One region of the Exiguobacterium sp. SH5S4 genome, then DNA from elsewhere that is predicted to be linked to it. Evidence: a T-box and tRNA genes for the amino acid it is inferred to sense, from the RefSeq annotation. Region 1 holds a T-box; the other holds one or more tRNA genes.

Region 1 (7,199 bases):
CCAGCGGTCCGGTCGCTTCCGGGCGTCCATTTGTTTGATGTCGATGACTTGAACGGGATCGTCAATAAAAACTTGGCAGCCCGTCTCGTCGAGGCAGAAAAGATTGAAGTGAAGATTGATGAGGCGATCCAAGAGTTCCAAGCATGGCTCGTCACGCTCGGTGTCGTGCCGATCATGAACGAGTTGCGCTCACGTGCGCTCACCGTCCAAGAAGAGACGATGGAAAGTCTTGAGCGCAAGCTCGACCATCTGTCGGACCGGGACAAGAAAGTCATCGGCAAGCACATGAAGTCGATCATCAATCAGATGCTTCGTGAACCGATCGACTACATTAAAGACGCGGCCGCTCAACCGGACGCGAACACGCGCATCGCCCAGTTCGTCGAAGCGTTCGCCCTAGACGTCGACGTTCCGGCTGCGGATACAGAACCGGAAGAGCTAGAAGCGATGGCGGCTAAAGCACCACTTCGCGCATTGATGCGCTAATACAAACCAAAAAGGCGGCGGATCTCGTCGCCTTTTTCTATGAAGGGGACTAAACATTATGCGTAAAATTATCGTCGGCTCACGCCGCTCGCAACTCGCGATGACACAGACGAAATGGGTCATCGAACAATTGAAGCAAGCCGGGGCCCAGAACGAGTTCGAGATCAAAGAAATCGTGACGAAAGGTGACCAAATCGTCGACGTCCAACTGTCGAAAGTCGGTGGGAAAGGCTTGTTCGTCAAAGAAATCCAACAGCAGATGCTCGCCGGTGACATCGATTTCGCCGTCCACAGCATGAAAGACGTGCCGGCCGAACTGCCGGAAGACCTCTTTATCAGCTGTATGCCAAAACGTGTCGACGCGCGTGACGTCTTGATTTGCGAGAACGGCTATACGCTCGAGACGTTGCCGCAAGGCGCGGTCATCGGGACGAGCTCGCTCCGTCGCGGTGCACAGATGCTCGCGGCCCGTCCGGACTTCGAGATCCAATGGATTCGTGGCAACATCGACACGCGCTTGAAAAAACTCGATACCGAGAACTTCAACGCCATCTTGCTCGCGAAAGCGGGACTTGAACGTATGGGTTGGACCGACCGCGTCAAGTTCGAAGCGCTCGACGCCGACATGATGGTACCGGCCGTCGGACAAGGTGTACTCGCGATCGAGAGCCGGAAAGACGACGCCGAAGTGACGCAGATTTTACAGCTCCTTCACGATGACGTGACGGCGAAAGCTGCCACAGCGGAGCGGACGTTCTTGAAGGCGATCGAAGGCAGCTGCCACGTACCGGTTGGCGGTTACGCGACGGTCGACGGGGACACGGTCACGCTCACCGGCTTGATCGCCTCGGTCGACGGCAAAGACGTGCTCCGTGTGACGAAAACGTCAACGGACGAAGTCGCGCTCGGTCAAGACGTCGCTGACGACTTGCTCGGACGCGGCGGACGCGAGATCCTCGCCTCGGTCAATGTGTGACGTCTGGTACACAGGGACAAAACGACTGACCGCTTCGCAACGGGCCTTGCTCGACGCGAGCGGTCTTTCCGTTCATCACGTCCCGATGATCGAGACACGCTTGACCGGGCATCCGATGCCTACGGTTCAGTTCGACTGGCTCGTCGTCACGAGTCAAACGGCCGTCCCGGCGCTCTATGCCGTGTCGCGTGACGTCCGTGTCGCCGCCGTCGGCGAGAAGACCCGGGACGCGCTCGAGGCAGAAGGATTCACCGTTTCGCTCATGCCGGAGACGTATACAGGCGAGGCGTTGTTCCGCGAGTTGGCGAACGTCGTCGGTGAGGACGATGTCGTCTTGTTCGCCCGTGGAGATTTGGCGAATACCGAGCATATGCGACAATTGCCGCATGTGTACGACTGGGTCGTCTATGAGACGGTCGAGAAAGCACTCACGGCCGATCAAGCGGCCGCGCTCGAACATGTCGAGGCGCTGCTCGTGCTCAGTCCGTCCGCCGTCCACGCGCTCACGCCTTACCTCGAGCGGTTCCACGGGACGTGGTACGCCATTGGTGAAGTGACCGAACGGGCCGTCCGAGAAGTTTCGACGTTACCGGTCCGAGTGCCTGAGTGTTATACTATGGATGCATTAATACAGTGTGTAGGGGGAGATTTTTCATGAACCAATTCGACCGTCACCGTCGTCTGCGCTCGTCGAAGTCGATGCGTGCACTCGTACGTGAAAACCATGTTCGGAAAGAAGATTTAATTTATCCGCTCTTCGTCGTCGAAGGGACAAATATTAAACGCGAAGTCAGCTCGATGCCTGGCGTCTTCAACTTCTCGCTCGATCGTCTCGAAGACGAGATCCGTGAGCTCGTTGACCTCGGGCTCGAGTCCGTCCTCTTGTTCGGCGTACCTGAGCATAAAGACCCGGAAGGCACGGAAGCGTACCACGACCACGGCATCGTCCAAGAAGCGATCCGCAAAGTGAAAGAGTGGGCACCACAGCTCACGGTCATCGCCGACACGTGCCTCTGTGAATATACGTCGACGGGCCACTGTGGCATCGTGAAGAACGGTGACGTCGATAACGACGCGTCACTACCGCTTCACGTCCAGACGGCGATCACGCAAGCGCAAGCGGGCGCAGACATCATCGCGCCGAGCTCGATGATGGACGGCTTTGTCGCCGCCATCCGCGAAGGGCTCGACCAAAACGGTTACAGCCACATCCCGATCATGAGCTACGGCGTCAAATACGCATCGGCGTACTACGGCCCGTTCCGTGACGCGGCGCAGTCGGCGCCTGGTGAAGGCGACCGCAAAGGCTATCAGATGGACCCGGCCAACCGTCGTGAGGCGTTCCGGGAATCACAGTCGGACGTCGAGCAAGGTGCCGACTTCATGATCGTCAAACCGGCGCTCGCGTTCATGGACATCATCCGCGACATGCGCGACTCGCTCGATATGCCGATCGTGGCGTATAACGTGAGCGGGGAGTATGCGATGATTAAAGCGGCGTCGATGAACGACTGGATCGATGAACAACGCATCGTCATGGAGACGATGGTCGGTTTCAAACGGGCCGGTGCCGACTTGATCGTCACGTATTTCGCAAAAGACGTCTGTCGCTATTTGGAAGGAGAATTCGCATGACATACAAGCAAACTCGCTCAGAAGCAGCGTTCAAACAAGCACTCCCACTCATGCCGGGCGGGGTCAACAGCCCGGTCCGTGCCTATAAATCGGTCGGGATGACGCCGATCTTCGCCGAACGCGGTGAAGGTTCACGCGTCTACGACATCGACGGCAACGAGTACATCGACTACGTCCTCTCATGGGGACCACTCATTCTCGGTCACCGCGACCCGGTCGTCATGAAAGCGATCCAAGATCAGGCTGAAAAAGGCTGGACGTTCGGGACACCGACGGAGCTCGAGACGAAGATGGCCGAGCTCGTCATCGACCGCGTCCCATCGATCGAGATGGTCCGCATGGTCAACTCCGGTACGGAAGCGACGATGGCGGCTCTCCGCCTCGCCCGCGGCTATACGGGCAAGACGAAGATCTTGAAGTTTGAAGGCTGCTACCACGGCCACGGGGACTCGCTCCTCATCAAGGCCGGATCAGGTGTCGCGACACTCGGTCTCCCGGACTCACCGGGCGTCCCGAAAGACTTGGCGAGCCACACGCTCACCGTCCCATACAACGACCTCGACGCGCTTCGCATCGCGTTCGAGAAGCACGGCGACGACATCGCCGGCGTCATCGTCGAGCCGGCTGCCGGCAACATGGGCTTCGTCCCGCCGCAGCCAGGATTCCTCGAAGGACTGCGTGAGATCACGGAACAAAACGGTGCGCTCCTCATCTTTGACGAGGTCATGACCGGCTTCCGCGTCGGTTACAATTGCGCCCAAGGTTACTTCGGCGTGACGCCTGATCTTACGTGCCTCGGCAAAGTCATCGGCGGTGGCCTTCCGGTCGGCGCATACGGCGGCAAACGGGAGATCATGGAACACATCGCACCGCAAGGGCCGATCTACCAAGCAGGGACGCTTTCAGGCAACCCGCTCGCGATGATCGCCGGCTACACGACACTGTCGCAACTCAAGCCTGAGCACTACGAGGAGTTCGAGCGCAAAGCCGACCGTCTCGCGGCTGGCTTCACGGCAGCGGCCGAGAAATATAACATCCCGCACGACACGAACCGGGCCGGCTCGATGTTCGGCTTCTTCTTCACGAACGAGAAAGTGACGAACTTCGAGAAGGCGAAAACGTCGAACCTCGACATGTTCCGCTCGTACTATCAGAAGATGGCGGCGCGTGGCGTGTTCTTGCCACCGTCACAGTTTGAAGGCTTGTTCTTGTCGACTGTGCATACGGACGAGGATATCGACGCGACGCTCGCCGCGGTCGATGCGACGTTCAAAGAGCTGCAACAAGAGTTTTCACTGTAATCTTGACTGAAACGTCTTCAATCGCTACAATTGTTTAACAGATACGTTTAAAAGCTATGATGAGGAATAGTACGCAACAACACTCCTTTCTAGAGACGCGGCCGCTTGGTGCAAGGTCGCGAGGGAAGTGTGCGGAAGTCGCCTCGGAGCTGACCTTGTGAATCAAGTAGGAAGGTCCGGTCCATCGACCGTTATTCGATTTTGAGGGCGCCACGTGTTGGCGAACTAAGGTGGTACCGCGGAAGATACGGCTTCTTTCGTCCTTAGCGTTAAGGACGAGAGTAGCCGTTTTTTGTGTAGACAGATAGAGGAGGATTGGCACAATGACCAACGAAACAAACGAAATCAGCATGCCGACGAAGTACGACCCGAGTGCGACGGAAGCGAAATGGTACGACTATTGGATGGAGAACAACGTGTTCAAGGCAGACGAGGACGACTCGAAACAGCCTTACACGATCGTCATCCCGCCACCGAACGTCACAGGGAAACTTCACCTCGGACACGCGTGGGATACGACGCTCCAAGATCTACTCACGCGCTTGAAGCGCATGCAAGGCTATGACGTCCTCTGGCTCCCAGGGATGGACCACGCCGGTATCGCGACACAGGCGAAAGTTGAACAGAAGCTCCGTGAGGACGGCATCATGCGTTACGACCTCGGACGCGAGAAGTTCCTCGAGAAGACGTGGGAATGGAAAGACGAGTACGCCGACACGATCCGTGCCCAGTGGTCAAAACTCGGCCTCGGTCTCGACTACTCGCGTGAACGGTTCACACTCGACGCGGGACTGTCGAAAGCGGTCCAGGAAGTCTTCGTCCGCTTGTATGAAAAAGGCTTGATCTACCGCGGCGAATATATCGTCAACTGGGACCCGGCGCAAAAGACGGCCGTCTCAGACATCGAAGTCATCTATCAAGAAGTCGAAGGCGCGTTCTACCATATGAAATATCCGCTCGCTGACGGCTCAGGCCACATCGAGATCGCGACGACACGTCCCGAGACGATGCTCGGCGATACGGCCGTCGCCGTCAACCCGAAAGACGAGCGCTACGCGCACCTCGTCGGGAAGACGATCATGCTCCCGGTCATGAACCGTGAGATCCCGATCGTCGCGGACGACTATGTCGACGTCGAGTTCGGTACCGGTTGCGTGAAGATCACGCCGGCGCACGACCCGAACGATTTTGAGATCGGGAACCGTCACGAGCTTCCGCGCATCCTCATCATGGACGAGTCGGGGACGATGAACGAGAATGCTGGCAAGTACGAAGGGCTCGACCGCTTCGACTGCCGTAAGCAGCTCGTCAAAGACTTAGAAGCAGACGGCACGCTCGTCAAAATCGAGCCGCACACGCACTCGGTCGGTCACTCGGAACGTTCAGGCGCGGTCATCGAGCCTTACTTGTCGAAGCAATGGTTCGTCGATATGGAGCCACTCGCGAAAGCGGCGCTCGCAGCGCAAGGCAACGACGAGACGAAAGTCAACTTCGTCCCAGAGCGGTTCGAAGGCACGTACCTCCGCTGGATGGAAAACATCCGCGACTGGTGCATCAGCCGTCAACTTTGGTGGGGCCACCGCATCCCGGCTTGGTACCATAACGAGACAGGCGAAGTGTATGTAGGCAAAGAAGCGCCGGCTGACAGCGAGAACTGGCATCAAGACGAAGACGTGCTCGACACGTGGTTCTCGTCAGCGCTCTGGCCGTTCTCGACGATGGGCTGGCCGGACACGGATTCAGCAGACTTCAAACGCTACTTCCCGACGAGCGCGCTCGTCACGGGTTACGACATCATCTTCTTCTGGGTATCGCGGATGATCTTCCAATCGCTCGAATTCACGGGCAAGCAGCCGTTCAACGACGTGCTCATCCACGGTCTGATCCGTGACTCGGAAGGCCGCAAGATGTCGAAATCGCTCGGTAACGGCGTCGACCCGATGGAAGTCATCGACCAGTACGGTGCCGATTCGCTCCGCTGGTTCCTGCTCACGGGCTCGACACCGGGGAACGACCTGCGCTTCTACTGGGAGAAAATCGAATCGACATGGAACTTCGCGAACAAGATTTGGAACGCGAGCCGCTTCGCCCTCATGAACATGGATGGGATGAAGTTTGAAGACATCGACCTCTCAGGTGAGAAGACGCTCGCCGACAAGTGGATCCTCACGCGCTTGAACGATACGGTCGACCAAGTGACGCGCCTCGTCGACAAGTACGAGTTCGGTGAAGCCGGTCGTTACTTGTACAACTTCATCTGGGAAGAGTTCTGTAACTGGTACATCGAGATGGCGAAACTCACGCTCTACGGTGAGGACGAAGCGGCGAAAGCGACGACACGTTCGGTGCTCGCGCATACGCTCGACTCGATCATGCGTCTCATGCACCCGTTCATGCCGTTCTTGACAGAGGAAATTTGGCAGCACTTGCCGCACGAAGGCGACTCGATCGTCCGTGCGAGCTATCCGACGCGTCGTGACGACCTCCACTATGCGGAGTCGGTACCGGCGTTCGAAGCGGTCATGAACGTCATCCGTTCGGTTCGTAACATCCGTTCGGAAGTGAACGCACCGATGTCGAAACCAATCCAACTGTTCATCGCGACGAGTGACGACACGACGCAAAGCTACTTGAGCGAAAACGAAGCGACAATCGGCAAGTTCACGAACGCGACAGAACTCGAAATCGGTCGTGGCTTGACGGCACCGGACAAATCGATGTCAGCGATCATGACGGGCGCGGAGCTGTTCATCCCGCTCGCCGACTTGATCAACTTCGAAGAAGAGATCGCCCGTCTTGAG
Region 2 (7,199 bases), on a different contig from region 1:
GCTTTGGCGCAGCACATGGCAAAAGGCGAAAGGGTTCGTCCGAAAAGCAGGTACGTTCATCTTTGGCGGTTCCGTCTTCATTTGGTTACTCGCCTATTCCGGTCCAGCCGGAATGGACGTCCCGATGAATGAGAGTTTTCTCGCTATGATTGGTGGAGTCGTTGCGACGTTGCTGATTCCACTCGGTTTCGGGACGTGGCAGGCCGGCGCTTCGCTCATCACAGGTTTTTTGGCGAAAGAAGTCGTCGTATCGACGATGGCGATCATTTATGCGGTCAGCGAATCTGACTTGTCCGCTTCGTTGCTTCCCGTGTTTACGCCGTTGAGCGCATATAGTTTCATGGCGTTCGTCCTCTTGTACGTCCCTTGTCTAGCGACCGTCGCCGTCATTCGGCGCGAGGTGGGAAGTGCCAAATTGACGTGGGTCGCTAGCCTTTATGGGCTTGGTGTTGCGTACGTCGTATCACTGATGATCTATCAAATCGGTCGTCTGTTCGGATTGTCTTAACAAGGAGGGAATCATATGTTCTTATTTGATTTACTGATCGGTCTTGCCGTATTCGGGTACGCCGCCTATTCGCTCTATCGCTACACCCGCAAAGCAAAAGCCGGTAAATGCGCCACTTGCGAAATCGCACCGACTTGCACGACATCCTGTGATGCCGCTGACTGGGATAAAATCATTGCGGAAGCCTTACACGCTGATAAAAAAAGTTATCATCAATGAAAAACGGACTAGCGCATTGTTTCGCGCTAGTCCGTTTTTTCATTGGAAGATATGTAATGCGGTGACAATGATCGCGACCATCAAAATACCGGGCAGTAAGTTGGCGACACGAATCCGGGTGATCCCGACCAGGTTCAACCCGATGGCGACGATCATGACGCCCCCGGTCGCCGTCATCTCCAAAATAAAGTCATCCATGAGCGACTCCGGAATGAACTTCATGATCTGGATGGCGAGCAACGCGATCGCTCCTTGGTACAACAAGACCGGTACGGCCGAGAACATGACGCCGATGCCTAGCGTCGAACTGAGCACAAGCGCCGTGAAACCGTCAATCAACCCTTTTGTATAGAGGACGTCATGGTCCCCGCGCAGACCGCTGTCGAGCGCACCGATGACGGCCATCGCCCCGATCACAAAGATGAGCGTCGCCGTGATGAAGCCTTCCGCGATGCTCGACTTACTTTTTCCACCGAGACGCCGTTCCAACTGATAGCCGATCTCGTTCAACTTCTCGTCGAGCTTCCACCATTCGCCAAGTGCGGCTCCGATAACGAGACTGCCGATGACGATTAAAAAGTTCTCACTCTTCATGCCCATCTGCACGCCAAGCAAGACGACGGCGAGACCGATGGCAGCCGTGACCGTCTCTTTCATCCGCTCGGGGATTCGGTGAAACAGCAGCCCGAGTAATGTGCCGACCACGATCAAGGCCGCATTGACGATTGTTCCGGTTAATACCATCGTATAATTCCCCGTTTCTGTATGTATTGAGAGGAATATACCAACTGTTTATGTGGGCTGTCAATTAAAAGAATACACAAAAAAAGCCACTTCTCGTAAGAAGTGGCTGCGCGGAAACCCACGTTCCTATGGGTTTCGCATCGGGTTTGGCACCCAAGTGATTCTGACTGGGCTCGAACCAGCGACCTCTACCCTGTCAAGGTAGCGCTCTCCCAGCTGAGCTACAGAATCAGGTCGTGTCCTCTCTTTAGGACACTATTAATATATCAAGAAACTAATGCCTTGGCAACTGTTTTTTAAAACTTTTTTTATTTTTTTCACCGCGTCATTTCTTCCCGCTTCATGTGACGGCATAGACGCTCCAAATCGCCGACATAAACGGACACGATCATGCCTCCGTGTTCGGTGTCACGGTCCCAACGCAAGCCGTTCGATTTCGCGACGCATTGTGACGGCACGTTGTCCGGGTGGATGAGCGAAATGATGTCTTTCTCGCCTTCCTCGAACGCATGTTGCATGAGACGCGCGGCCGCTTCACGGCCGTAGCCCATGTGCCAGTGCTTTGGTGCTAGCCAATAACCGACCTCGAGCTCGATTTTGCCATCAAGTTCATGCAAGAGCGTCCCGGCATGGCCGATCGGCTCATCACTGTGATGTGTCATCAGTTTGAGGAGTCCGGTCTGTCGGCCCGTCGTATATCGGGCCAATTGTCTCTCGAACCATTCGATTGTCTGTTCATCCGTATATGGCTTGCCGTCCGGACTGATAAAGCGCATCACCCGCGGATCTTGGAGTAGCGATTTTACGAAATAGAAATCGGAGATCGTGTAAGGTTCAAGCCGTAGACGTTCTGATTGCAACTCTACAAGATTCATCTTTCCCGCCCCTTTCGTTCACAATCTGAACTATTCAATTCCCGTTTTCAGCTCGTTTCAATCCTATTTACGCCACGACTTTCAACCCGACGACGCTCCCGATAATGAGCGCCAAGAAGAAGATACGCCACCGGTCGCTCGACTCGTTCAAGTACAGCATACCGAGAATCACTCCACCCGCCGCGCCAATCCCGACCCAAATCGAGTAAGCGAGCCCGAGCGGCAGCGTCTCGAGCGAACGCGACAACAAATAAAAACTTAGTGCGAACGTCGTGATCGAAAGAAGCGACCATTTTAAAATCTGATAGCCTTTTGATTTTCCCATGAAGAAAACAGCAAGCATCTCAGCGAGCCCAGCCCCAATTAAAAAAATCCAACTCATGCCGACTCACCTCCTGTCACTTGCTTCAAACCGACCACCCCGACAAGGAGTATCGCGATAAACAACAGCTTCATTCCCGTCATCGTCTCATCGAACAAAACATTTCCAACGATGACCGTCCCGACGGCGCCAATACCCGTAAAAACGGCGTACCCAGTGCCGGCTGGCAACACACGGAACGACATCGCCAACAAGCCAAAACTGACAATCAATAACGCGATGGTCACGACGGTCGGCCCTAACACGGTGAACCCGTTCGACAATTTCATCGTCGTCGCCCAAACAATTTCAAGAAGTCCGGCGAGCACGAGCCACAACCAAGCCATTTGTTCCTTTTTCATGTCCACCCGACTCCTTTCTTGAAAATTTTAAATGCTGCATGCTGTCGTTGCGCTCGATTCGTTGCAAACGAAAAGAGTGAAAGCAACGCCCCGTCCAAAAAGCAATAGTACGCATCATATACGTCGTCGAGCGATTGTTCCGGTAAATCGCCCCGCTCCATCGCCAAACGGAACTGCTCTTTCTCAAACGTTTGGAGCTCGGTCTCGACCGACCCGATCGTCGACTCGATGAAGGCGCGCAGCTCAGGCGGCGGTACGAGCAGCATTCGTTTCGTCAGCATCCATGTCTCTTCTTCTTCGAAGAAATGAATCAACGCTTCAACGATCGCCTCGATCCGTTCGAGCGGTGCCGCCCCGTCAGACGCGTCCCGTGCTTGTTCCCAAGCTCGCTGGTAACGCTCGGCCATCTGTTCGACGACTTGTTTGAACAGCTGTTCTTTTCCTTCGATGTGCGCATATAAAGACGGCTTCTTAATCCCGACATCTTCGGCGAGCGCCGCCAAAGACAGTCCTTCATATCCTTCAAGCGCAAACCGGCGTCTGGCAGCCTGTTCAATTCGCTGTTTCGTGGTCATGTGCGATCTACCCCTTTCATCTCCCCTCACTTTAACTAACGAACGGTAGGTAGTCAATCTTCCGGATTGAGTTTTTGTACGGACAACGCCAAAATGAGAAGAGACCGTCAGAGGAAGGGAGGAATGATTGTATGATCGAACAGTTTAGTTTCACCTTGCCGACCGAGACGATGCGCGGCCGAAAACGAATCGTCCGCGTCTACCGCCCTGACTTCGCTCGTACCGACGAGGCGTTGCCCGTGCTCTATATGCATGACGGCCAAAACGTCTTCGACGGCAAGACCGCGACAATCGGGGAAGGTTGGGCGATTGACCGCCATCTCGACGATTTGCAACTACCGCTCATGGTCGTCGCCATCGCAAGCGCCCCCGATTGGCTCGACCGCTATGACGAGTACTCGTTCTATGAAGACGAGATGCTTTATAAACGCATCGGGCCCGAGCTCGCTAAGACCCGGCCGACACTTGGCGGCAAGGGGCGTCTCTATGCCGACTGGCTCATGTTGGAGCTGAAGCCGTGGATTGACGCACGCTACGCGACCAACCCGGATGACGTCGGCGTGATAGGTAGCTCGATGGGCGGCGTCATCTCGCTCTATATGATGGCGACGTATCCGGCAATCCGTCGTGTCGGTTCACTGTCGACGGCCGCCTGGGCCAACCTCGACTCGCTCATTCGTGAACTGAAACAAACTGACCTGTCCGCCCGGCTCTATATGGATATCGGCACGAACGAAACGAGCGGACCGATCACGCCCGAGGACTACTTATACACGAATGCGAAACTCGTCGAGACGATCGCTCGGACCGGCATCGCCTTCCGCTATGAAGTCGAGCCTGGGGCGGTCCACAACGAGATTGCATGGCGACGTCGGTTGCCGAACGCGCTCGCATTTCTGTATGAACTCTCATGACATGAAAAGACGCAAAGGCGGTCGCCTTTGCGTCTTTACTTATTGTTTTCTATTAGATGACCCAGTTCCCATCACGCATGATGGCTTCGCGTGTCCCGTCCTCGAGCTCACCGTCGATATTCATTTCGGCCGAGCCGATCATGAAGTCGACGTGTGTCATCGAGTCGTTCGCACCATTCTCAGCGAGTTCTTCGGCCGACATCGCCGGTCCGCCTTCGAGGCACGTCGAGTAGGCACGACCGAGCGCCAAGTGGCACGAGGCGTTCTCATCGAACAACGTGTTGTAGAAGAGGAGTCCTGAGTTTGAGATCGGCGAATCGTCCGGCACGAGTGCGACTTCTCCGATGCGGCGTGCCCCTTCATCAAGGTTCAACAGTTCATCGAGTGCCGCCTGCCCTTGTTTCGCTTCCGCTTTCACGACTTTTCCGCCTTCGAACCAAAGCGTGAACCCGTCGATCAAGTTTCCGCTGTAGCTGAGCGGCTTCGTGCTCGACACGTGTCCTTCGACCGCATCTTTATCGGCGAGCGTAAACACTTCCTCCGTCGGCATGTTGGCGATGAAGTCGACGCCGTCCAGGTTCGGACCGCCGCCGCCGAGGAAGACGTGCTTCTTCGGAAGACCGATCGTCAATTCCGTGCCTGGTGCTTTGTAGTGAAGTTTCGCGTATTTCTTGTCCGTCAACAGCTGCGCCCGCGAGCGCAACGCTTGATCGTGTTCGTCCCAGGCGGCAACGACATCGTCTTGGTCCATTCGTGTCGCTGCGAAAATCGCTCTCCACAGGGCTGGAACCGCATCTTCACGGTCTGGGAATACTTTTTTCGCCCACGCTTCAGAAGCACCGGCCACGATTGACCAGCTGACATTATCACTCATGACATACTTACGCCATTTCGCGAGCGCGACACCAGACGCCCGGTTCGAGTCGGCGATGCGTGATGATTCGACACCGTTTAGCGCGTCGGGATCGTCGCTGACGATCGACAAGAACGCCGTCTTCTCTTCCGCGAGTTGCTCGAATCGTGCTTTGAGCCACTCCGGGAACTCCTTGAACGCTTCATTCGGTGCGTTGAAGTAACGCACTTTCGTCGTCTCTTCATCGCTCCAGTTGACGTACACTTGTTTCGCCCCGGCCGCGTAGGCCGCTTTCACGATTTGACGGACGAGCGGTGCTTGGCTAATATCGGCTCGGACTTCGAGCTGTTGACCCGGTTGAATGTTGACACCTTTTTTGACGGCAAGCTCAGCATAACGGGCAAATTCTGCCTCGGTCGGTAAAGTTACAGTAGACATATGTACAGTTCCTCCTTTTTCACTTACACCTATCTTCTTAAATTTTCGGAAAAGTTGCAACCAAATCGCAAAAACGGGCATATTAGTAGATGTAGAGAGAAGGAGGAGAAAAACATGTCAGATTGGAAAACGACTTATTCACACTTTTTAAACAACGCCCAAACCGACTTCACCGAGAACGAACAGCTAGGTGACTTATTAGTCCAAGGAGAACTCGCCCTAGCAAAAGTCACGGTCGACGTCGCTTCAAACGAAATTAGCGACATCGAACGGGAAGAGGAGCTCACACTGTACTTCCAAATGAAACAACTGCTCAACATGCTACGCGCCGTCTACAACGCCCAGTTCGAGATGCAGCCCGACAAGCAACACGCCCTCGTCGCGGCCGTGCTCTATTTCGTCTCACCGTTCGACGCAATCCCGGACGACGCCCCGCTCGGACTGTTTGACGACGCTCAAGTCATCGACTACGTCCACGAACAGCTAGCAAGTGATATCGACCGCTTTCATAACGAGTTATAATCTTTCAAGACTTGAAATTAAGGCTTCATCGGAGTACGCTTGCATGAGTTCATGCAAAGGAGGCGTATGGCGCCTTAGCCACTCATATGTACGCAAAATCACGTAAACGGATCGCTGTCGAGACAGTCCTTTTTATCATCGCCGGAACGATTCTACAATCTATCTTTGTCGGCCTGCTCCTAAAGCCGAATGAAATCGGGTCCGGCGGGATTGTCGGCATCACGCTCATCGTCAACGAGCTGTTCGGCACACCGATCGGACTCACCCAGTTGGTGCTAAACATCCCGCTCTTCATCATCGGGATCAAATATCTCGGGAGACGATTTATTCTCATGACAGGACTCGTCGTCGTCCTGTCATCGATTTTAATCGATGCGCTGCCTGTACTCATTCCACCGACGCCACTCGACGATCCGCTCGTCGCGTCCGTCTTCAGCGGGATCGTCTCGGGACTCGGTTTGGCACTTTTGTTATTTGCCGGGGCGTCGACAGGCGGACTCGATATTTTGGGGAAAGTCATCTTCATGAACAACCGCAACTTATCGCTCCCGAAAATCTTTTTGACCCAAGACCTCATCGTCTATATTCTCGTGTTCATCACGTTCGATATTAAAGCGGTCATGTACGCACTCGTCCTCAGTTTTGTCCGGTCGCGGACGCTGTTGACGATCCATCGCTTCTTCTCCGCCCAAAAACAGTGTTTCATCATCTGTAAAAAAGCGGACGAGATCAACTTGGTCATCAAACAGAACTTGAAGCGTGGGGTCACGATCATGGACGCGACCGGCGGCTATTCGAACGACGCGAAAAAAATGCTATACGTCGTCG

The links. A T-box is a leader RNA that pairs with one kind of tRNA and senses whether it is charged. The one in region 1 lies ahead of EVJ32_RS05745 (valine--tRNA ligase), so its partner is inferred to be a tRNA-Val.
Region 2: it encodes a tRNA-Val, which carries the amino acid that the T-box ahead of EVJ32_RS05745 (valine--tRNA ligase) is inferred to sense. The anticodon was not compared.

Annotation. Positions count from the first base shown of each region.
Region 1 is NZ_SJUQ01000007.1:403-7,601, reverse strand. Features, by position in the region: gene hemA (glutamyl-tRNA reductase) at 1-486, shown strand, start outside; gene hemC (hydroxymethylbilane synthase) at 545-1,462, shown strand; gene EVJ32_RS05760 (uroporphyrinogen-III synthase) at 1,455-2,120, shown strand; gene hemB (porphobilinogen synthase) at 2,117-3,097, shown strand; gene hemL (glutamate-1-semialdehyde 2,1-aminomutase) at 3,094-4,398, shown strand; T-box leader at 4,446-4,666, shown strand; gene EVJ32_RS05745 (valine--tRNA ligase) at 4,722-7,199, shown strand, end outside.
Region 2 is NZ_SJUQ01000004.1:74,310-81,508, reverse strand. Features, by position in the region: gene feoB (ferrous iron transport protein B) at 1-508, shown strand, start outside; gene EVJ32_RS03830 (FeoB-associated Cys-rich membrane protein) at 524-727, shown strand; gene EVJ32_RS03825 (DUF554 domain-containing protein) at 767-1,471, opposite strand; tRNA gene EVJ32_RS03820 (tRNA-Val) at 1,630-1,702, opposite strand; gene EVJ32_RS03815 (GNAT family N-acetyltransferase) at 1,789-2,346, opposite strand; gene EVJ32_RS03810 (DMT family transporter) at 2,414-2,728, opposite strand; gene EVJ32_RS03805 (DMT family transporter) at 2,725-3,054, opposite strand; gene EVJ32_RS03800 (TetR/AcrR family transcriptional regulator) at 3,066-3,644, opposite strand; gene EVJ32_RS03795 (alpha/beta hydrolase) at 3,776-4,558, shown strand; gene EVJ32_RS03790 (aminopeptidase) at 4,611-5,849, opposite strand; gene EVJ32_RS03785 (YkvA family protein) at 5,964-6,371, shown strand; gene EVJ32_RS03780 (YitT family protein) at 6,458-7,199, shown strand, end outside.